DNA from 2 places in the Variovorax sp. SPNA7 genome. Region 1 is predicted to be linked to the other one. Evidence: predicted binding sites of a transcription regulator. Region 1 holds the regulator's gene; the other holds the start of a gene.
What was found. The regulator LexA, encoded in region 1, represses DNA repair genes until DNA is damaged. The targets are predictions, from matches to a motif close to ACTGTATNNNNATACAGT.
Positions count from the first base shown of each region.

Region 1 (11,692 bases):
GACGCGCTGCTGGCACATGTCGGCGGCAATGTTCACGATGGTGCCGATCACGCGCTGCGTCACGAAGCCGCCGCTGTCGCGGATCACGCTCACGGCCTTTGCATCGCGCGCGAAGAGCGCATGCGCCGCATCGCGGATGTCGCGCCGCGTGGCGGGGTTGGTGGCGAGCACGCGGCGCTTGGTGGCGGCATCGTCGATCAGCATGTCGATGCCCATGGTGCGCGTGGCGTCCAGCCGCTCGACCGCGGCCACCGTGGTCACGTCGAAGCCCAGCGGGGCCACCAGGATCAGCGACGTGGGCGCCGCCGTGGCGCCGCTGTCGATCTGCGCGCCCAGCGCGTTCACCAGCCGCAGCAACTCGGCCCGGCGCGCGGCGCGCGGCGAAACCCAGACCGAGGGCATCGCCGCCACCACCGGCACCGCCGGCTCGGCGGGCTGCTGCATCACGCCGTCGTTGTAGCGGTAGAAGCCTTCATTGGTCTTGCGCCCGAGCACGCCGGCCGCAAGCCGCTGGGCGGTGATCACGCTGGGCCGGAAGCGCGGCTCCTCGTAGTACTGGTGGTAGATCGATTCCATCACCGGATGCGACACGTCGAGCGCGGTCAGGTCCATCAGCTCGAAGGGGCCCAGGCGAAAACCGGCCTGGTCCTTCAGGATGCGGTCGATGGTGGCGAAATCGGCCACGCCTTCGCCGACGATGCGCAGTGCTTCCGTGCCATAGCCGCGGCCCGCGTGGTTGACGATGAAGCCCGGCGTGTCCTGCGCCTGCACGGCGCTGTGACCCATCTGCACCGCATAGCCTGCGAGCTGCTTGCAGACCTCGGCCGAAGTCTTGAAGCCGGCCACCACTTCGACCACCTTCATCAGCGGCACCGGGTTGAAGAAGTGAAAGCCCGCCACGCGCTCCGGATTCGCGAGCCCGGCCGCAATGGCCGTGACCGACAGCGACGAGGTGTTGGTGGCCAACGTGGCCGTGGGCGCGACGACCGTTTCGAGCTCGCGGAACAGCTTGCGCTTGACTTCGAGGTCTTCGACCACTGCCTCGATCACCAGGTCGCATTGAGCCAATGCCCCGACCGAGTCGACCGCCTTCACGCGGGCGATCTGCGCATCGCGCGCCGCGGCGTCGATCTTGCCCTTCTCGTGCAGCTTGTTCCATTGGGCCGCGAGGGCTTCGCGTCCGCGTTCGGCGGCACCTGCAAAACTGTCGAGCAGCAGCACTTCGCTGCCCGCCTGGGCCGCGATCTGTGCGATGCCTCGGCCCATGGCGCCGGCGCCGACGACGCCGATCCGGGTGTAGTTGACTGTCATTGGAAAAAAGATCTTCGCTGGTTGGTGGGTGTCCGGGTCCGCCTGCAGGCACCGGGCCCGGAGTTTGCGCAGCCTTCGATTTTGCAGCCATCGGCTGCAGGGCCATGCCGGGTTTTACGCGAGGCCGCCGCGCGGTCAGGCCGGCCGGCGGCTGCGGTCGATGGCCACGCTCAGGCCGATGGCCGCGAGCAGCAGGGCGAAACCGGCCCAGTTCATCCACGCCACCGCGTCGTTGGCAAGCAGCCATCCACCCAGCCCGGCACCCACCGCCTGGCCGACATAGATGCCGGAACTGTTCAGCGCCACCGAGCCCGGCGCGAGCGCGGGGGCCAGGCCGACCAGCCGTGCCTGCTGCGCCGAATTGGTCGCAAAGCAGCCCAGGCCCCAGGGCACGAGCACCGCCGCCAGCCACGGCAGCGTGCCGGCCCATGGCCACAGGAACAGGCTCAGCGCGATCAGCGAACTCGTCAGGAGCACCATCCGGCCCGCGCCCACACGGTCGATGAACCGGCTCACGAGCATGTTGCCCGCGAGGCCGAACACGCCGAACAGCGCCCACATCAGGCTCAGCGTGGTGGGATCCGCGCCGAAGTCCCGCTTCAGGATCGGCCCGAAGTAGCTGAACAGCACGAACTGGCCGGCCCCCTGCAGCGCAGTGACCGAGACGATGCCCATCAGCACCGGGCTGCGCAGCACGCGCGACCAGGCAGCCGCCGTCAGCGCCGCGGGACGAATCCCCTGCGGCAGGGTCAGCCAGATCGATACCGCGCTGGCGATGCTCAGCAGTGCGATTGCACCGAACGCCATGCGCCAGCCGAGATGGCCGCCCACCAGCGCACCGATGGGCAGTCCGAGCACCGAGGCCAGCGACCAGCCCAGAAAGACGAAGGTCACGGCGCGGCCGCGATGCTCAGGCGGCACCAACATGCCGGCGCAGGCCGCGGCCTGGGGCGTGAAGATGGCGGGCGCGACCACCGTGAGCATGCGCACCGGCAGCAAGGCGCCGAAGCTCGGCATCAGCGCCGCAATGGCGTGCCCGGCCGCGTACCAGAGCAACGTAAGGGCGAGCAGCTGGCGGCGGTCCCAGCCTGCGACCGCTGCCGCCAGCAGCGGCGCGCCCAGGCACATCACGATCGCGGCGACCGTGATCAGCTGGCCCGCTGTCGCGACGGAGACAGAAAGCGAAGTGCTGATTTCATTGAGCGTGCCCGGCACCACCATCACGCCCGTGCCGATCACGAAATTGCCGGCCAGCAAGGCCCACAGTGCGCCGCGGGGCGCGGGCCGGCGGCTCATGGATTCACCGGCGAACCTGCAGCGCGCCGGGATTCACGATGTTGGTGGGATTGCCCTTGATGAAGCTCACGACATTGTCGAAAGCCTGGCCGAAATAGCTTTCGTAGCTGTCCTGCTCGACATAGCCGATGTGCGGCGTGCAGATGCAGTTCTCCAGCCGCAGCAGCGCATGGCCCTGCAGCGGCGGCTCGCTCTCGAACACGTCGACCGCCGCCAGTCCGGGCCGGCCGCGGTTGAGCGCAGCGAGCAGCGCATCGGCCTCGACCAGTTCGGCGCGGGAGGTGTTGACGAAGAGCGCCGTCGGCTTCATGCGCGAAAGATCCTCGAGCTTGACCAGGCCGGTGGTTTCCTCGTTGAGCCGCAGATGCACCGACAGCACGTCGGCCGCGGCGAAGAACTCGTGGCGGTTCTGCGCCACCTGGAAGCCGTCGGAGCGGGCCTTGGCGCAGCTTGCCTCGCGCCCCCAGATCACCACCTGCATGCCGAAGGCCTGCCCGTAGCGCGCCACCAGCTGGCCGATGCGGCCGTAGCCCCAGATGCAGAGCGTCTTGCCCTTGAGCACCGAGCCCAGCCCGAAATTCGGCGGCATGGAGGCCGACTTGAGCCCCGATTGCTGCCAGGCCCCGTGCTTCAGGTTGCTGATGTACTGCGGCAGGCGGCGCATGGCCGCCATGATCAGCGCCCAGGTCAGCTCGGCAGGCGCCTGGGGCGAGCCGGTGCCCTCGGCCACCGCCACGCCGCGCTCCGTGCACGCAGTGACGTCGATGTGGCCGCCGACGCGCCCGGTCTGCGAAATGAGCTTGAGCTTGGGAAGCTTTTCGATCAGCTGGCGAGAAATGTGGGTGCGCTCGCGGATCAGCACGATCACGTCGGCATCCTTCAGCCGAACCGAGAGCTGCCCGATGCCCTTGACCGTGTTGGTGTAGACCTTGGCTGCGTACGCGTCCAGCTTGGCGGCGCAGCGCAGCTTGCGCACGGCGTCCTGGTAATCGTCGAGGATCACAATGTTCATGGCGTGCCATTGTGCCTCGCAGCATTGGCATGACGCGCGTGTGAACGTTTGGATACCCACCCCGGGTAACGGTCACCGGGGGTTGCACGGGTTCAGTGCAGCTGGGTGGAGCGGGGCGCGGTGCTGATCGTTTCCATCGCCTCGAGTGCCGCCAGGCGGTCGAGCTCGGCGCAGACATCGGCCATGCGGCCCGAAATCACCATTCGGTTGGTGCTGCGTTTGTCGCCTTGGTGGCCGTCGACCACGCGAATGACGCGCAGCGGCCGCACCGGTGCCGGCGCTGTGCTGGTAGCTGCCGCCTGGGCGCGGGCCGTGCAGGCCGGCCGGACCGCGACGTAGCGCAACCCGGCGGAGGTGCTGCCGGTGTCTCGGCGAGCCGGACGGCGTGCCGGCAGCAGCCGGCTTGCAAGCGATTGCAGCGGCATCCACAAATCAGCGATGGCGAGGAGGGCGATTCCCATGTGAACTCCAAAAAAGTCTGAGGTTGAACACAGGCAGGATTTCTTTGAATGGACGCAACAGGGTGATGGCGACAAAGCGCCATACGCCCGCCACCTGTTGCGGCCGGATGGGGTGCAGGCTGCGCGGCCTACATCAGCATGGTGTTGCGGATCAGGCCCACCGCCAGCCCTTCGATCTCGAAGGGCTCGCCGGGCTGGACCACGATGGTTGGGTAGTCGGGGTTTTCGGCGTGCAGCTCGATGACCTGCTTGTTGCGCTTGAGGCGCTTGACCGTGACTTCGTCGCCCAGCCGGGCCACCACGATCTGGCCGTTGCGCGCCTCCTTGGTGGCCTGGACCGCGAGCAGGTCGCCGTCCATGATGCCGGCGTCGCGCATCGACATGCCGCGCACCTTGAGCAGGTAGTCGGGCTGGCGCTGGAACAGCGTGTTCTCGACGTAGTAGGTCTGGTCGACATGTTCCTGCGCGAGGATGGGCGAGCCCGCCGCCACGCGGCCGATGAGGGGCAGCGCGAGTTGCGACATGCCGGGCAGCGAGAGGGAGAACTGGCCGCCTTCACGGTGGCGCGACTCGTTGAGCGAACGCAGCGCGTCGCCCTTGAGCCGGATGCCGCGCGAAGTGCCGCTGACAAGTTCGATCACGCCCTTGCGGGCCAGGGCCTGCAGGTGCTCCTCGGCGGCATTGGCCGACTTGAACCCGAGCTCATTGGCGATTTCGGCCCGCGTGGGCGGCGCGCCGGTACGGGCGATGGCGCTCTGGATCAAGTCCAGGATCTGCTGCTGGCGGGCGGTAAGCTTCACGGCGAACTGCATATGTGGTTCCTTGCGGCACTGGCTGAATATCCAGTACCTGTATTTTTAACCAGTTTTTAAAAGTTGGCAACCCATGGTTAATTCCCTTTCGCCCAGCCTGCGGCGCGTCGTGGTCCTGGGCACTGGCGGCACCATCGCAGGCCGGGCCGCGAGCGGCGCCGACAACATCGGCTACACCGCTGGAGAGGTGGGTGTGGCGGACCTGCTCGGCGGCATCGACGCGCCCGCAGGCGTGGCGCTTGTCGCGGAGCAGGTGGCGCAGCTCGACAGCAAGGACATGGCTTTCGACGTCTGGCTGCAGCTCGCCGGGCGCTGCGCCTCCTGGCTGGCCGAGGCCGACGTGGCGGGCGTGGTGATCACGCACGGCACCGACACCATCGAGGAAACGGCGTTCTTCCTCCAGGCGGTGCTTGCGCCCGGCAAGCCCGTGGTGCTGACCTGCGCCATGCGCCCGGCCAGTTCGCTCTCGCCCGATGGTCCGCAGAACCTGCGCGATGCGATCGCCGTCGCGGCCACGCCGGCGGCGCATGGCGTGACGGTGGTCTGCGCGGGTGCCATCCACGGCGCGCTGGATGTGCAGAAGGTGCACACCTATCGCCCCGACGCGTTTTCATCGGGCGATGCAGGGCCGGTCGGCTACGTGGAAGAGGGCGCGGTGCGGCGCCTGCGCGACTGGCCGCAGGCGGTGGGCGGGGCCTCGAAGATTCCTGAAGCGAAGGCAGGGGCGGCGGTGCGCTGGCCGCGCGTGGAGATCGTCACCAGCCATGCAGGCGCAAGCGGCGCGCTCGTCGATCTGCTGCTGCAGGAGCGCGCATCGGGCGTTGCCGAACCGGTTCGCGGGCTGGTCGTGGCCGCGACCGGCAATGGCACGGTGCACCATGCGCTCGAGGCAGCGGCACTGCGGGCTCAGGATGCCGGCGTGGCGGTGCTGCGTGCCACCCGCTGCGCGAATGGACGCATCCTGCCGAAGCCCGGCGATCTGCTGCGGGACGCCGGTGCGCTGACGCCCGTCAAGGCGCGCATCGCACTGATGCTGGAACTGATGGAAACGGCGGCCGCCTGAGCGGCGGCCGCGGGCAGCCGACGAGATTCAGCTGCTGAGGGCCGCGAGTGCGCGCTGCTTGATCTCTTCGACGCTGCCGACGCCCTGGATGGCGCGGTACTTCGGCGCCGAGGCCGGATCGGCCTTGGCCCAGGCCGAGTAGTAGTCGACCAGCGGGCGCGTCTGCTGGCTGTAGACCTCGAGCCGCTTGCGCACGGTTTCTTCCTCGTCGTCCTTGCGCTGGATCAGGTCTTCGCCCGTGATGTCGTCCTTGCCTTCGACCTTGGGCGGATTGAACTTGACGTGGTAGGTGCGGCCCGACGCAGGATGCGAGCGGCGGCCGCTCATGCGTTCGATGATGTCGCTGAACGGCACGTCGATCTCGAGCACGTAGTCGAGCTTGACGCCGGCCGCCTTCATGGCGTCGGCCTGCGGAATGGTGCGCGGGAAGCCGTCGAACAGGAAGCCGCCGGCGCAATCGGGTTGCGCGATGCGTTCCTTCACGAGGTTGATGATCAGGTCGTCGCTCACGAGGCCGCCCGACTCCATGACGGCCTTGGCCTGCTGCCCGAGCGGGGTGCCCGCCTTGACGGCAGCGCGCAGCATGTCACCGGTCGAAATTTGAGGAATGCCGTATTTCTGGCAGATGAAGGCCGCTTGCGTGCCTTTGCCCGCCCCGGGCGCGCCCAGCAAAATTAGTCTCATGGTGTCCTCGGAGGGTTCTTCGATCTTGTGTCGCGCCAAGCGTCAGCCCGGGAGCGGGGCAAGGCGGAGTTGCGTCGAGGATAGCATGCGACAGCGTGATGATTTTCCGCTGCCGCCCTCGCAGCAGCGCACTTTTTCAGCGCGCCGGATCGGCGGCGAAGACCGCGCGCACGCGCTCGAGGTCCGCAGGGGTATCGACGCCGGGCCCAGGTGCGACATGGCTGACGTGCACCGCGATGCGATGCCCGTGCCACAGCGCGCGCAGCTGTTCGAGCGCTTCGGTGGCCTCGACGGGTGCGGGTGCCAGCGAAGGAAAGCTGCGCACGAAGCCGGCGCGGTAGCCGTAGATGCCAATGTGCCGCAGCGGCGCCGGTGCGGGCAGCACGGAAGGCGGCGCACCGTTGGCGGAACCGTCGCGCCACCACGGAATGGGCGCGCGGCTGAAATACAGCGCGTTGCCCTGTGCATCGAGCACCGCCTTCACCACGTTTGGATTCAGGAAGTCGTCGAGCGAGTCGATCTCGTGGGCCGCCGTGCTCATGGCGGCTTCCGGATGCGTGGCCAGCGCGGATGCCACGGCGTCGATGAGCGCGGGATCGATCAGCGGCTCGTCGCCCTGGACGTTGACGACGATGTCATTGCCGTCCAGACCCAGTTGCTCGCAGGCTTCGGCCAGGCGGTCGGAGCCGCTCGGGTGGTCCTGGCGGGTCAGGATGGCTTCCACGCCATGCGTCCTGCATGCCGCGACGATGGATGCATCGTCGCCGGCCACCACCACGCGCGCGGCTGCGGATTGGCTGGCACGCCGGGCCACGCGCACCACCATGGGCAGGCCGGCAATGTCGGCCAGCGGCTTGTTGGGCAGCCGCGTCGAAGCCAGCCGGGCCGGCACCAGGACGGTGAAGCTCACAGCCCCAGCTCTTCGTCGGACAACGTGCGGGCTTCGTTCTCGAGCAGAACGGGAATGCCGTCGCGCACCGGGTAGGCCAGGCGTGCGCTGCGCGAGCAGAGCTCCTGCTTCTCGGGGTTCCAGGTCAACGGGCCCTTGGTGACGGGGCAGACGAGCAGTTCAAGCAGCTTGGTATCCATCGAGCGATGATAGCTTTGCGTCGAGCGCGGCGAAGAATTCTGGCGAGGGTGCGAAGTCCAGCGGCACCGCAAGCGCATCGGGCGCCCTGGGCCACAGCTTGACGGCATCTTTTTCGGTGCAGACGAGGCGCTGCCCGGTGCCGGCAGGACGCTGCCAGCCTTCGAAATCGTAGTGGTCCGGCAGGGCGATCGTCTCGGCAAGCGTCAGCCCGCGCGCCCGCAGCATGCCGAAGAACGCTTCGGGCCGCGCAATGGCCGCCAGCGCGATCAGCGGTTCGCCGGCGAGTGCCTCGAGCGGCGTGCGTTTGCCGTCGCTTGCCACGGCGTCATGCGCGAGCGCACGGGTGGCGGTGTAGCCGCCCTCGAACGCGGGATGTTCTCCGCTGTGGAGCACCAGGTCGCACGGGCGCGGCCAGCGTTCGCGCAGCGGCCCCGCGGGCAGCCGCCAGCCGTTGCCCACGCCGCGGTCGTCGAACACGCAGATCTCGATGTCGCGCGCCAGCGCCAGGTGCTGCAGCCCGTCGTCGCTCACGATGACCTGCGTGGCCGGGTGCCGGGCGAGCAGGGCGCGCGCGGCCTCGATGCGGCGCCGTGCCACGAACACCGGCGCGCCGGTGGCACGGCGGATCAGCAGCGGTTCATCGCCGACATCGTGGGCGTTGCTCTCGGCGAGTACTTCGCGGCAGTCGCCGGTGCGGCGGCCATGGCCGCGCGACACCACGCCAACCTGAAGCCCGCGAGCCTGCAGGTGCCGCACGACTGCCATCACGACCGGAGTCTTGCCCGCGCCGCCGGCAATCACGTTGCCGACCACGATCACCGGCACCTGGACGCGTTCGGTCGTGCGCCATCCCATCCGGTAGAGCCAGCGCCGCAGCCCGAAAAGCACCGCGTAGAGCAGCGACAGGGGCCACAGCAGGCAGGCCAGCACGCCGCGATGCAGCCAGGCACGCTGCAGCCGCGAGGCCGGCACAGCGATCGGGCCGGTGGTGCCGGTGGTGCTGCGGCCCTGCGACGGCACTCAGTGCCCTGCTTGCGCCGTCGACTGGGCTGCGAAAGTGATCTGCACCAGACCCACGCGGCGCGCGGCTTCCATCACCGTGATCACGGCCTGGTGCGGGCTGCTGGCGTCGGCGCTGATGATGACCACGCTGTCCTTGCCGCCGATTGCGGCCGCACCCAGTGCAGCGGCCACGGTGTCCACGTTGCGGTCGGCCACGGGTTTCTTGTTGATCGAGTAGCGGCCGTCGGCGGAGACCGCCACGATCACTTCCTTGGGATAGTCGCGCTGCGAATCGACGTCCGCCGTCGGCAGCCGAAGCTGCATCTCGGTGAACTTGCTGTAGGTGGTCGACAGCATCAGGAAGATCAGGATGACCAGCAGCACGTCGATGAACGGGATCAGGTTGATCTCCGGCTCGTCGCGCGCGCCGTGGCGAAACTGCATGCGGCCGCGGCTCATGGCAAGCCTCCGCGGGCCAGCGCGGCACACGCAGTGGCAAACGACGCAAAACCCATCATTTGCGCAACGCGTTCAGGTGGCGGGCAAAGCGCTCGCCCGACAGTTCGAGGTTGAGCAGGTATTCGTCGACCCGGCTGCGGAAATAGCGCCAGAAGATCAGGGTCGGAATGGCCACGATCAGGCCGAAGGCCGTGTTGTAGAGCGCGATCGAGATGCCGTGCGCCAGCTGCGCGGGGTTCCCGGAGCCCACCGCGCCGCTGCCGGGCGACTGCGAGCCGAAGATCTCGATCATGCCGATGACCGTGCCCAGCAGGCCGAGCAGGGGCGCCGCCGATGCAATGGTGGCCAGCGCCGGCAGGTAGCGCTCCAGCTTGTGCGCCACGGTGCGGCCCGAGGCCTCCATGGCGGCGCGCAGGTCGTCCTCGGTGCAGCGCGGATTGGCATTGAGCGCCCGCAGGCCGGCGGCCAGCACCTGTCCGAGCATCGAATTGCGCTCGAGCTTGGTCACCACGTCGGGCCCCGGCACGGCGCCATGCGACACGGTAATGGCTTCGTCGAGCAGCTTGGGCGGCAGGACCTTCACGGTCTTGAGGCTTGTGAAACGTTCGATAACCAAGGCGAGCGCGACGATCGAACAGGCGAGCAATGGCCAGATCGGCCAGCCCGCGGCAACTATGATGGAAAACAAGGAATCCTCCGGCCCCGTAGACTGCAAATGCGCGGCGATTATCCACCGAGGCCACCATCGCCACGCGGCTTGTTTGCATGTCAGCGAAGACGCACAGATTCTGTGGATAACTTTGTGATTAACCCGCTGCGCAACTTGTCCGGACCCGCATGGGACGGGCCTCCCGCTAGATCGATTGAATTTTGAGCAGTTCTTTTTCCAATGAAATCAACAGCTTGCACGACAAACCGTGCACCTGTTCCGTATCGAGGCCGCGGCATCGAGGCCAGGCAACCCACTGTGGAAGAGTGGGCGCCGGCCGCGCGGGCGTCCTGTGAACCTGCGTGACGCGAATCCAACGCCGGGCCCGCGGATCTGGGCTGTGGGCGCGCTGTGCCGGGCGGTGGCCGATGCGCTCGATGCGCGCTTCAATCCGGTCGCGGTGCGCGGCGAGATTTCCGGCTTCTCGCGTGCTTCGAGCGGACATTGTTACTTCGCGCTCAAGGATTCGTCCGGCCAATTGCGCTGCGCGATGTTCCGGCGCGCGGCGGGCCTGCTCGATTTTTCGCCGCGCGACGGCGACCAGGTCGAGGTGCGCGGCCGGTTGGCGGTGTATGAACCGCGCGGCGACCTGCAACTGGTGGTCGAAAGCCTGCAGCGCGCCGGCCAGGGCGCGTTGTTCGAGCAATTCCTGCAGCGCAAGGCGCGGCTAGAAGCCGAAGGACTGTTCGATCCGGAACGCAAGCGGGCGCTGCCCGTGATGCCGCGCGCGGTCGGCCTCGTCACCTCGCTCGGCGCCGCGGCGCTGCACGACGTGGTCACGGCGCTGCGGCGCCGGGTGCCGCACATTCCCGTGGTCCTGGCACCGGCGGCGGTGCAGGGCGCCAATGCACCGGCGGAACTCGTGCGCGCGCTGCAATCGCTGTACGCGCTGGAGCCGGCCGTCGACGTGATCCTGCTGGTGCGCGGGGGCGGCTCCATCGAGGATCTCTGGGCGTTCAATGATGAAGCCCTGGCGCGCACCATCGTCCAAAGCCCGGTTCCGCTGATTTGCGGCGTCGGCCACGAAACCGACTTCACCATCGCCGACTTCTGCGCCGACCTGCGCGCGCCCACGCCCACGGCCGCGGCGGAACTCGTCAGCGCGCCCCAGGCGATGTGGCTCGGTGCGATCGATCTGTTGAATGACCGGCTCGACAGTGCGCTGGGTGCGCGCCTCGACGCTCTGGGACAGCGCCTCGACCAGGCCGCAGCGCGCCTGGGCCGGCCCTCCGGACTGGTGGCGCGCCAGCAGCTGCGGCTCGCTCACCATTCGCAGCGGCTGCGCTATGCGCTGCTGTCCAGGGCCGAGCGCCTTGCCCAGGTGCCGCGCGCGATCTCCGCCGATTTCCCGCTCAAGCTCGAGCGCGCGATGGCGCAGCGGCGCGAGCGGCTGGAACGCGTCGCCCTGCGCCTGCGGCTGCTCGATCCCGCGCTGGTGCTGCAGCGCGGCTATGCCTGGCTCACCGATCCCGACGGCCGCGCGATCGTCAGCGCGAAGAAGCTGAGCCCGGGCGACGCCGTGGTCGCACGGCTCGCCGACGGTTCGGTCGACCTGGCCGTGACGCCCGGCAAAACGGGAACGCGTCCGACGCCCGGTGCGTAATTCCTTTCTAGAATCCTTTATTCCCCACAACCAACCCACGAGAAAAAACCATGGAACATGTGCTCCCACCCCTGCCATACGCCCTCGACGCGCTGGCACCCGAGTACTCGAAGGAAACGCTCGAGTACCACTACGGCAAGCACCACAACGCCTACGTGGTGAACCTCAACAACCTGCAAAAGGGTACCGA
Region 1 is NZ_CP138513.1:3,203,782-3,215,473, reverse strand. It holds gene RZE77_RS15075 (3-hydroxyacyl-CoA dehydrogenase) at 1-1,311, opposite strand, end outside; gene RZE77_RS15070 (MFS transporter) at 1,447-2,607, opposite strand; gene RZE77_RS15065 (D-2-hydroxyacid dehydrogenase family protein) at 2,612-3,619, opposite strand; gene RZE77_RS15060 (hypothetical protein) at 3,712-4,080, opposite strand; gene lexA (transcriptional repressor LexA) at 4,209-4,892, opposite strand; gene RZE77_RS15050 (asparaginase) at 4,966-5,955, shown strand; gene adk (adenylate kinase) at 5,983-6,639, opposite strand; gene kdsB (3-deoxy-manno-octulosonate cytidylyltransferase) at 6,776-7,549, opposite strand; gene RZE77_RS15035 (Trm112 family protein) at 7,546-7,728, opposite strand; gene lpxK (tetraacyldisaccharide 4'-kinase) at 7,709-8,749, opposite strand; gene RZE77_RS15025 (ExbD/TolR family protein) at 8,750-9,175, opposite strand; gene RZE77_RS15020 (MotA/TolQ/ExbB proton channel family protein) at 9,246-9,878, opposite strand; gene xseA (exodeoxyribonuclease VII large subunit) at 10,192-11,502, shown strand; gene RZE77_RS15010 (superoxide dismutase) at 11,553-11,692, shown strand, end outside.

Region 2 (11,692 bases), 610 kb from region 1:
CCGGCACCGCATAGCGGTTTTCGCGCGAGAGCTGCGACAGGTCGGGCGGGACTTCGAGCGTGGGAGCCTTGCCGGCGCTCTTGTAGTCGATCTTGTCGCTCTCGAGAACGGAGCAGGCGGCGAGGCTGACAACGAGGGTGGCCAGCAGTGCAGCTCGCGAAATGTGCGAAAGGTTCTTCAACGTCGTCTTCCTTGTTGGAATGGGTTCGGTCAATCTGTGGGCCGCATTGCCCGCACTCTCTGAGCACGGTTCAGGCAAAAGGTTGCGTAACCTCGATGCGGCAGGGAAAGCGATGGGGTGTCGAGAAGAAAAACGGGAGTCAGCCCTTGAGCAGGCCGGTGGCGCGCAGGGCGGCCTCGACCACGGGCCGGTTCGTTTCCGCCAGCTCGGTGAGCGGCAGCCGCAATGCGCCGCCGCACAGCCCGAGCCTGGACATGGCCCACTTCAGCGGGATCGGATTGGGCTCCACGAACAGGTGGCGGTGCAGCGGCATCAGCTCGAACTGGATCTGCATCGCGCGGCGCACATCGCCTGCGATGGCCGCAACGCACAGCTCGTGCATCTTGCGCGGCGCGACGTTGGCCGTGACGCTGATGTTGCCCTGGCCGCCGCAGAGCATGAGGGCGACTGCGGTCGGGTCGTCGCCCGAGTACACGGCAAAGCTCTTGGGCAGGTCGCGGATGAGCCACTGCGCGCGCTCGATGTTGCCGGTGGCTTCCTTGATGCCGATGATGCCCGGCACCTGCGCCAGGCGCAGCACGGTGTCGTGCGCCATATCGGCCACGGTGCGGCCGGGCACGTTGTACAGCACGGTGGGCAGGTCGCCCACGGCTTCGGCGATGGCCTTGAAGTGCTGGTACTGGCCTTCCTGCGTCGGCTTGTTGTAGTAGGGCACGACCTGCAGCTGCGAATCGGCGCCCACGCCCTTGGCGAACTTGGCGAGCTCGATGGCTTCCTTGGTCGAGTTGGCGCCACAGCCGGCCATCACGGGCACGCGGCCCTTGGCCTGCTCGACCGCCACGCGGATGATCTCGCAATGCTCTTCCACGTCGACCGTGGGCGACTCGCCGGTGGTGCCGACCACGCCGAGGCAATCGGTGCCTTCGTCGATGTGCCAGTCGATCAGCCGGCGAAGGGCGGGGTAGTCGACACTGCCGTCGTCGTGCATCGGCGTGGCAAGAGCGACGATGCTGCCTGTCAGTTGCTCCAAGGGGAATCTCTCTGTCGGGTGGACGAAAGCGCCGATTCTACTGACTCCGGCGTCCCCGGAAACGGCGGCCCCGGGGGGCTCAATTTCCCTGCAGCAGATGGCGCGGGGGCTGGCCCGCGCTGGCATCGTCGACACGGATGGCCGCGATGCGCTGCACGAAGCGCGCCGGTTCGGCGAGGAAGCCGTCCTCGTAGGCCACCACGTGCAATTCCCGGCATGCGGCCAGCAGTTCGCCGGGCCGCAGCAGGAAGTCGGGGCGCGAGGGCTTGCCGACCATCTCGTTGCCCGCTGCGAAGGTTTCATACAGCAACACGCCGCCGGGCGCGACCGCGGCCACGATGTCCGCCATGCGCGGACGCCACAGGTAGTTGGTGACGACCACCGCGCCGAAGGCCTGGCCCGTGAAGGGCCAGGGGCCCGCCTCGATGTCGGCGGTCAGCACGTGGCCGAAGGCGCCCGCGGCCTCGGCAGCCTCGGCCGCGCGGTCCACGCCCGTCGCCGCATGCCCGCGCGCTGCGAACCAGCGCATGTGCCGCCCGTGGCCGCAGGCCACGTCAAGCACGGTGGCGCCAGGGGCGAGCAGGTGGGACCACCGCACGATCCATTCCGACGGCGCTGTTCCGCCATGCGAAGGTGCTACATCTTTCATAGCAATGATCAGAAGCAGGACCAGACCTGGTCGACCAGCGCCACCAGGAAATCCGGGTGGACGTAGAGCGCAAAGACGCCGCCCAGCGCCGCCAGCGCGGCGGCCAGCCAGCCGGCATGCACGAGGTGGTGGCGCATCTGCGGAGTCATGGGGCCATTGTCCTCCGCCAGGGTCAGCCGGGCACGGCGGCCGGCCGGCCGGCGCGCGCGATGGCGCTTTCCTTCACCGGCAGGTTGATCAGCGCCGCGAACACGCCCAGCGCGATCGCGATGTACCAGACGATGTCGTAGCTGCCCGTGGTGTCGTACAGGTAGCCGCCCAGCCAGACGCCGATGAACGAGCCGACCTGGTGGCTCAGGAACACGAAGCCGCTGAGCATCGACAGGTGCGCCACGCCGAAGATGCCCGCGATGATCGCGTTGGTGGCGGGCACCGTCGACAACCACAGGAAGCCCATGGCCGCCGAGAACACGTACACGCTGAGCGGCGAAATGGGCGCCAGCAGGAACAGCGCGATCGAGACCGCCCGCGCAAAGTAGATGGCCGCCAGGATCTTGCGCTTGGCCAGCTTCTGGCCCAGCAGCCCGACCGTGTAGGTGCCGAACACGTTGAAGAGCCCGATCAGCGCCAGCGCGTAGCCCGCCACCTCGGCCGGCAGGCGCTGGTCGCGCAGGTAGGTCGGCATGTGGATGCCGATGAAGGCGAGCTGGAAGCCGCAGACGAAATACCCCGCCATCAGCAGCCCGAAGCTCGGGTAGCGGAAGGCCTCGCCCACCGCCTGCAGCACCGACTGGTCGCGGTGCCCGGCGAGCGCGCCGCGCTGCGGTTCGCGCAGGCCGAAGGCCAGCGGCATGATCACCAGCGCCAGCATCGCCACCGCCGCGAGCGCGCTCTGCCAGCCCAGCTGCCTGATCAAGAGCCCCTCGATCGGCGCCAGCAGGAACTGCCCGAACGAGCCGGCCGCCGCCGCTACCCCCATGGCCCAGGAGCGCCGCTCGGCCGGAATCTGGCGCCCGATCACGCCGTAGACGACCGCATAGGTGGTGCCGGCCTGCGCCGCGCCGATCAGCACGCCGGCGCTCAGCGTGAACAGCAGCGGCGTGGGCGAATACGCCATGCCCAGCAGGCCCAGCGCATAGAACGCCGTGCCGGCGATCAGCACCCGGAAGGCGCCGAAGCGATCCGCCACCATGCCCGCGAACACGCCGAAGATGCCCCACGACAGGTTCTGCACGGCCAGCGCGAACGAGAAGGTCTGGCGGCTCCAGTCCTGCGCCTGCGTGATCGGCTGCAGCCAGAGGCCGAAGCCGTGGCGGATGCCCATGGAGAGCGTGACGATCATGGCGCCGCAGATCAGCACCTGCTTGACCGAGAGAGTGGGAGAAGAGGCTTGCATGCCATCGAATGTAGCGACTTGGCCACTTGGGCAGGCGCGCCGGCGGCCAAGGCCATTGATGATTTGTGGCGCCGGCTTTGATGCGCGGCACGCATCAAAGCCGGCGGCCTGCCGTGAACGCGCCGCGTGCCTGTATGGGTATCCAGTTGTTTGGTGGCGACTGACTACAATCCGCCCCCATGGCGACTCCCCCCAAGACTCCCCCCAGTTCATCGTCCGCGTCCTCCGGGTACTCGGAAGGCTCCATCCGCGTGCTCAAGGGCCTCGAGCCCGTGAAGCAGCGCCCGGGCATGTACACCCGGACCGACAACCCGCTGCACATCATCCAGGAAGTGCTCGACAACGCCGCCGACGAAGCGCTGGCGGGCCACGGCAAGAAGATCAAGGTCACGCTGCATGCCGACAACTCGGTCAGCATCGAGGACGACGGCCGCGGCATTCCCTTCGGCCTGCATCCTGAAGAAAAAGCCCCCGTGGTCGAGCTCGTGTACACCCGGCTGCACGCCGGCGGCAAGTTCGACAAGGGCTCGGGCGGCGCCTACAGCTTCTCGGGCGGCCTGCACGGCGTGGGCGTGTCGGTGACCAACGCGCTGTCGAAGCGCCTCGAAGTGACGACGCACCGCGAAGGCTCGATCGCCCGGCTGGCCTTCAGCGGCGGCGACGTGATCGAGGCGCTCGAAATCCGCAAGCTCGAAGCCGGCGAGCGCAAGCAGGGCACCACGGTGCGCGCCTGGCCCGACGCCAAGTACTTCGAGACCGCGGCGCTTCCGATGGCCGAGCTCACCCACCTGCTGCGCAGCAAGGCCGTGCTGATGCCGGGCGTGAGCGTCACGCTCACGGTCGAGAAGACCAAGGAAACGCAGCAGTGGCTCTACAAGGGCGGCCTGAGCGACTACCTGATGCAGACGCTCAACGGCGACCCGGTGATTCCGCTATTCGAAGGCAGTGGCCATGCCGACAAGAACGCCGACAACTTCGCCGAAGGCGAGGGCGCCGACTGGTGCGTGGCCTTCACCGAAGACGGCCAGCCGGTGCGCGAGAGCTACGTCAACCTGATTCCCACCAGCGCCGGCGGCACGCACGAGAGCGGCCTGCGCGACGGCCTGTTCACCGCGGTGAAGGGCTTCATCGAACTGCACTCGCTGCTGCCCAAGGGCGTGAAGCTGCTGCCAGAGGACGTGTTCGCACGCGCTTCGTACGTGCTGAGCGCCAAGGTGCTCGACCCGCAGTTCCAGGGCCAGATCAAGGAACGCCTCAATTCGCGCGATGCCGTGCGCCTGGTGTCGAGCTTCGTGCGCCCCGCGCTCGAACTCTGGCTCAACCAGCACGTCGACTACGGCCGGAAGCTCGCCGAACTCGCCATCAAGGCCGCGCAGACGCGCCAGCGCGCCGGGCAGAAGGTCGAGAAGCGCAAGGGCTCCGGCGTGGCCGTGCTGCCCGGCAAGCTGACCGATTGCGAGAGCAAGGACATCAGCCACAACGAAGTCTTCCTGGTCGAGGGCGATTCGGCCGGCGGCAGCGCCAAGATGGGCCGCGACAAGGAAAGCCAGGCCATCCTGCCGCTGCGCGGCAAGGTGCTCAACACCTGGGAAGTGGAGCGCGACCGGCTCTTCGCCAACACCGAAATCCACGACATCTCGGTGGCCGTGGGCGTCGATCCGCACGGCCCTGCCGACACGCCCGACATGAGCGGCCTGCGCTACGGCAAGATCTGCATCCTCTCCGATGCCGACGTGGACGGCTCGCACATCCAGGTGCTGCTGCTCACGCTGTTCTTCCGCCACTTTCCCAAACTCATCGAAGCCGGCCACGTGTATGTCGCAAAGCCGCCGCTGTTCCGCGTCGATGCGCCTGCGCGCGGCAAGAAGCCGGCCTCCAAGGTGTATGCGCTCGACGAGGGCGAACTCACGGCCACGCTCGACAAATTGCGCAAAGATGGCGTGCGCGAAGGCGCCTGGAGCATCAGCCGCTTCAAGGGCCTGGGCGAAATGAGCGCGGAACAATTGTGGGAAACCACGCTCAATCCCGATACCCGGCGCCTGATGAAGGTGCAATTGGGGCGCTTCGACTTCAGCTCGACCCAGGGCGAGATCACCAAGCTCATGGGCAAGGGCGAGGCAGCCGCCCGGCGCGAACTGATGGAACTGCGCGCCGACGATGTCGATATCGATGTTTGACCACCCTCGTGAAAATTCCAGATCTCATGCGTCCGTTGCTCCTGGCCCTGCTGCTGTGCGCGCAGCAGGGGCTCGCGCACGCCGCTGACGTCTACGGCTACATCGACAGCAAGGGCGTGGCGCACTTCGCGTCCGAAAAGATCGACGAGCGCTACCAGGTCTTCTTTCGCCGCGGCCAGAGCTTCGACACCGCGCAGGGCCTGGCACCGTTCGCGCGCGGCGGGCGCAAGCTCGACGGCAAGGTGCCACAGGCCTCGCAGACCCTGCTGGCCCTGTTCGAGGCCTCGCCAAGCTACAAGACCGCCAAGGCCGCGCTGCGCGATGCGGCGAACAAGCATTCGATCGACTACGAATTGCTGCAGGCGCTGATCGCCACCGAATCGGGCTTCGATGCCCAGGCCGTTTCGCCCAAGGGCGCGATGGGGCTGATGCAGCTCATGCCGGCCACCGCGCAGCGCTACGGCGTGGCAGCCGACAAGCGCAGCACCATCGAGAAGAAGCTGTTCGATCCGCGCATCAACATTGGCGCGGGCTCTCGTTACCTGCGCGACCTGATCGCCATGTTCCCGGGCCAGATCGAGCTGGCGCTCGCTGCCTACAACGCGGGCGAAGGCGCGGTGCAGCGCGCGGGCAACAAGATCCCCAACTACAAGGAAACGCAGAACTACGTGCAGACCGTGCTGCAGCTCTACGCCTACCTCAAGCCATCGGCGGCGGGATCGTCGGCCATGGCGGGTGGCGGCGGGCGCGGCGGCAAGACGCCGGGGCGCATCCGCATGGAACTCACCGTACCCAAGGGCGGCGCCCTGGGCCGCGGCAACATGCCGCCCGATTCGCCGGGCGCCATACCGGCCATGCCCGATGCGCCCGAGCCATCGGCGGTGCCGGACGGCGGCTCGGACGCTCCGGTGTCCTGATGGCCGGCCCCGCCTTTCCTCGCCGATGAAGGAGCCCTTCTTCATGCACCGCCGAAGCTTCGTTCTCGCGACCGCCGCCTGCGCGGTGGCCAGCGCCGCGCGCGCGCAGCACGCGGCCACGCACGACACGCTGCCGCCGGCGCCTTCGTCGAAGGAACCCTACGCGCGGCTGCAGGGCGGCGTTCCGCACCACATGACGCCGGAGCAGGAAGCCCAACGCGTCACCGACAGCCCCGCACCGGCCGGCCCCGCGGGCCGCTGGGTGCCGCGTGCGGCGCTGCCCATTCCGCGCAGCGAGATGGCCTGGGCCACCGCGGCGCAAGGGCGCATGCACGTGGTCGGCGGCTATGGCGAGGGCGCGGTCAACCGCGACTACCACCACATCTACGACCCCAAGGCCGATCGCTGGCTCGACGGCGCACCGCTGCCGCGCGGCGCCAACCATGTGGCGGTGGCGGCCGATGGCGACCGGGTCTACGCCCTGGGCGGCTTCGTCGAGCAGAACCGCCGCTCCGACACCAACGCCTACGTCTACGAGATCGCGGCCAACCGCTGGAGCGCCATCGCACCGCTGCCACGTCCGCGCGGCGCCGCAGCCGCGGTGATGCAGGGCGGTGTGCTGCACCTGATCGGCGGCGCCTCCGAGCCTGCCGCCGAACGCGCGAGCGTGGGCTGGCACGAGGTCTACGACCCCAAGGCCGACCGCTGGTCCTCCGCCAAGCCGCTGCCCGGCGCGCGCGACCACGTGGGCTGCGTGGCGCACGGCGGCCAGATCCACGTGATCGGCGGGCGCTTCAACACCTTCGAATACAACACCGACCTGCACCACGTCTACCTGCCCGCGCGCGACACCTGGGAGCTGCGCGCGCCGCTGCCCACCGCGCGATCGGGCCACGGGCTCGTGGTGTACCGCGGCCGCTTCTTCGCGATGGGCGGGGAGGGCGGCTTCCTGGCGGGCGGCGTGCCGCGCCAGGCCAAGGTGTTCGGCCAGATGGAAAGCTACGATCCCGTGGCCGACAGCTGGCAGCGCCATGCCCCGATGCTCACGCCGCGCCATGCGGTGGGCGCCGCGGTGATCGGCGACTGGATCTACGTGGCCGGCGGCGGCGCGGTGCTCGGCGGCGCCGTGCAGTCCGCGGTGCACGAGGCTTTCACACTGGGCTGAGCGCGAACGCGCACAGCCCGCAACCGTTTCTCTTTCTCTCTTCCACATGGACTCCCAACCTCCGCTCGATCTCCAGGGTCCCACCGACGGCGACACCACCCTCACCCTTGCCGACTACGCACAGACCGCCTACCTCGAATACGCGCTCAGCGTGGTCAAGGGCCGCGCGCTGCCCGACGTGTCCGATGGCCAGAAGCCGGTGCAGCGGCGCATCCTGTATTCGATGTCGCGCATGGGCCTGGGCTTCGGCGGCGCCAACGGCACCGTGGGCGCCAAGCCCGTCAAGAGCGCGCGCGTGGTCGGCGACGTGCTCGGCCGCTTCCACCCGCACAGCGACCAGGCCGCCTATGACGCGCTGGTGCGCATGGCGCAAGACTTCTCGCAGCGCTATCCGCTGGTCGACGGCCAGGGCAACTTCGGCAGCCGCGACGGCGACGGCGCCGCGGCCATGCGCTACACCGAGGCGCGCCTGGCCCGCATCACCAGCCTGCTGCTCGACGAGATCGACGAAGGCACGGTCGACTTCATTCCCAACTACGACGGCAGCACCGAGGAGCCACGCCTGTTGCCCGCGCGGCTGCCCTTCACGCTGCTCAACGGCGCGAGCGGCATCGCGGTCGGCCTGGCCACCGAGATCCCGAGCCACAACCTGCGCGAGATCGCCGATGCCTGCGTGGCGCTGATCAAGTCGAACGGCAAGCTCAGCGACGAGGAGCTGCTGCAGATCGTGCCCGGCCCCGACTACCCGGGCGGCGCGCAGATCATCAGCGGCCCGGCCGACATTGCCGACGCCTACCGCACCGGCCGCGGCTCGCTCAAGGTGCGCGCGCGCTGGAAGATCGAAGACCTTGCGCGCGGCCAGTGGCAGCTGGTGGTCAACGAGCTGCCGCCGGGCGTCAGCACGCAGAAGGTGCTCGAGGAAATCGAGGAGATCACCAATCCGAAGGTCAAGGCCGGCAAGAAGGCCCTGAGCGCCGACCAGACCCAGCTCAAGGCCGCGATGCTCTCGGTGCTCGACGTGGTGCGCGACGAATCCAGCAAGGACGCCGCGGTGCGCCTGGTGTTCGAGCCCAAGACCTCGCGCATCAGCCAGGAAGAGTTCATCACCACGCTGCTCGCGCAGACCTCGCTCGAAACTTCGTCCCCGATCAACCTCACGATGGTGGGCATCGACGGCAAGCCCACGCAGAAGTCGCTGCGCCAGATGCTCAACGAGTGGATCGCGTTCCGCGAGGTCACCGTCGAGAAGCGCTCGCGCCATCGGCTCAACAAAGTGCTGGAGCGCATCCACATCCTCGAGGGGCGGCAGCTGGTGCTGCTCAACATCGACGAGGTGATCGCGATCATCCGCGCGGCCGAGGACCCGAAGGCCGCGCTCATCGCGCGCTTCAACCTCAGCGAACGGCAGGCCGAGGACATCCTTGAAATCCGCCTGCGCCAGCTCGCGCGGCTCGAAGCCATCAAGATCGAACAGGAGCTCAAGGGCCTGCGCGACGAGCAGAAGAAGCTCGAGGACATCCTCGGCAGCCCGGCCGCGCTGCGCCGCCTGCTGGTGAAGGAAATCGAGGCCGATGCCAAGACCTTCGAAGACCCGCGTCGTACGCTGATCCAGGCCGAGAAGCGCGCCGTGGCCGAAGTGAAGGTGGTCGACGAGCCCGTGACCGTGATCGTCTCGCAGAAGGGCTGGGTCCGCGCGCAGAAGGGCTGGGCCAGCGAGAAGGCCGCGGCGAACGGCGCCAACGGCTCGGCAGCCCCCGAGTACAGCTTCAAGTCCGGCGACGCGCTCTACGGCGCCTTCGAATGCCGCAGCGTCGATACGCTGCTGGTGTTCGGCTCGGCCAAGGACAAGAGCGTGCGCGTCTACACCGTGCCCGTGGCCTCGCTGCCCGGCGCGCGCGGCGACGGCCAGCCCGTGACCACGCTGATCGAGCTCGATGCCGGCACGCACGTCACGCACTTCTTCGCGGGCCCGGTGGGCGCCAGCGTGCTGCTGGCCAACACCGGCGGCTACGGCTTCATTGCCACGGTCGAGAACATGATGTCGCGCCAGCGCGGCGGCAAGGCCTTCATCGACGTGGGCGAGGGCGAACAGCTCTGCCGCCCCTCGCTGGTGGGCGGCGCGAGCGGCGCGGAGCCGATGCCGGCCGCCACGCACGTGGCCTGTGCCTCGACCGGCGGCCGCATCCTGACCTTCGACATCGCCGAGCTCAAGAGCCTGCCCAAGGGCGGCCGCGGGCTCACGCTGATCGACCTCGACGCCAAGGACACGCTGGCGGGTGCCGCGGCCTACACGCGCAGCGTGAAGATCGAAGGCATCGGCCGTGGCGGCAAGGAGCGCGATGAAACGCTGGAGATCCGCACGCTCAACAACGCGCGCGGCAGCCGTGCGCGCAAGGGCAAGGCGGCCGACCTCGGCTTCAAGCCGACGAGCATCGTGCGGGTGCTGTGATGGGCGGCATCGACATCAGCGTCATCGGCCTCGTCATTGCGGTGATCACGGGCCTTGCCAGCTTCTGGTTCGGCCGGCGCATGCGCCTGAAGCGCGGGGCCAGGCAGCGCGAGAAGGACCGCATCGCGGCGCAGGCCAACGAAACCCGGCAGCAGCGCCGGGCGCGCGAGCGCAGGGAACGCGGCTAAAGCCCGCGCGCCCTAGCGCAGGCCCTGCCACCAGCGCTCGTTGGTGCGCGCCTTTCCCACCGTGAGCACTTCGCCGATCACCGGCGTCGCGAGTTCGATCTTCTTCGCCTGCGACAGGTTGGCAATGCGGTCCAGCGGATCGTGCCAGGTGTGGAAGGCCAGGTCGAAGGTGGTGTTGTGCACCGAATAGAGCACCTTGCCGCGCAGGTCCTCGAAGGCCTGCACGCTTTGTTCGGGCGTCATGTGCACCGCGGGCCAGTAGGCGTCGTAGGCGCCGTTTTCCATCAGCGCCAGGTCGAAGCCGCCGAAGCGCTCGCCGATCTGCTTGAAGCCCGCAAAGTAGCCCGAGTCGCCGCTGTAGAAGATGCGCTGCTCGCCGCTTTGCACCACCCATGACGCCCACAGCGTGCGGTCGCGGTCCGTCAGCGTACGGCCCGAGAAGTGCTGCGCCGGCGTGGCGGTGAGCTTCACGCCGTCGTGCTCGCCGCCTTGCCACCAGTCGAGCTCCGTCACGCGTTCCGCGGGCACGCCCATGGCCACCAGCCGCGCGCGCACGCCCAGCGGCACGAAGTAGCGCTGCACGCGCTGCGCGAGGTACTCGATGGTGGCCACGTCGAGGTGGTCGTAGTGGTCGTGCGAGAGGATCAGGCCTTCGATGGGCGGCAACTGCTCGAGCGTGAGCGGCGGCTTGTGAAAGCGCTTGGGACCGGCGAAAGTGAACGGCGACGCGCGCTCGCTGAACACGGGATCGATCAGCCAGTACTTGCCGCGCAGCTTGAGCAGGTGCGACGAATGGCCGAGCCGCACCACATGGTTGGCCTTGGGGTCGAGCGCTTCCAGGTCGGCGGTGGCCAGCATGCGCACCGGAATCGGGTCGACCGGCACGGTGCCGACCTTGTCGCCCACGATGAAGCGCGTCCAGATCCGCCAGCCGCTGGCCGAAGGCAGCACGTCCGGGTTCGGCAGGTTCTGGAAGCTGCAGCCCTTGAACTGCGGCGATGCGTCGTAGCGCGCCTCGCATCCGCTGCTGCTGGCGCAGCCCGCGACCAGTGCGCAGCCGGCCGCGAAGAGCGAGGTGCCATAGCTGCGAAGACGGCGCTTCAGTAGAGGAATCGAGAGGCGGGTGGCGTCGTTCATGGGCTGCGATGTGGTCGGGTTTTTGCGGCGCGAGCTTAGCCGGCGTGCGGCGGCCAATGGTTTCAGCGGCAGAAACATTCGGCGCACAGGGACATTTGCGCGCCGCTCGTCGTAGGCCATGCGTTCTATGGCCGCCCGCGGCATCGCGCGGCACACTGAAGCGCGCCACGTTCCGCAGGCTTCAAGGAGGCGACCACCATGAGCAGCAACCGCTATCCCATCATCTATGTGCGCGGCTACGCCATGACCGAGGCCGAGCGCGACGACACTGCTGCCGATCCGTTCTGCGGATTCAACGTGGGCTCCACCGTCTACCGCGCCACCGTGAAGAAGGATGCGCCGGCGCAGAAGTTCGTCTTCGAGTCTCCGGTGGTGCGCCTTTTGGCCGACTTCCAGTACCAGA
Region 2 is NZ_CP138513.1:3,818,131-3,829,822, reverse strand. It holds gene bamC (outer membrane protein assembly factor BamC) at 1-181, opposite strand, end outside; gene dapA (4-hydroxy-tetrahydrodipicolinate synthase) at 321-1,169, opposite strand; gene RZE77_RS17925 (class I SAM-dependent methyltransferase) at 1,291-1,860, opposite strand; gene RZE77_RS17920 (hypothetical protein) at 1,869-2,009, opposite strand; gene RZE77_RS17915 (MFS transporter) at 2,033-3,256, opposite strand; gene RZE77_RS17910 (DNA topoisomerase IV subunit B) at 3,436-5,433, shown strand; gene RZE77_RS17905 (lytic transglycosylase domain-containing protein) at 5,460-6,350, shown strand; gene RZE77_RS17900 (Kelch repeat-containing protein) at 6,394-7,515, shown strand; gene parC (DNA topoisomerase IV subunit A) at 7,562-9,964, shown strand; gene RZE77_RS17890 (hypothetical protein) at 9,964-10,152, shown strand; gene RZE77_RS17885 (MBL fold metallo-hydrolase) at 10,165-11,289, opposite strand; gene RZE77_RS17880 (esterase/lipase family protein) at 11,488-11,692, shown strand, end outside.
Region 2: a site for LexA is predicted at 3,386-3,403, ahead of RZE77_RS17910 (DNA topoisomerase IV subunit B). Genes of this name have one in related genera too.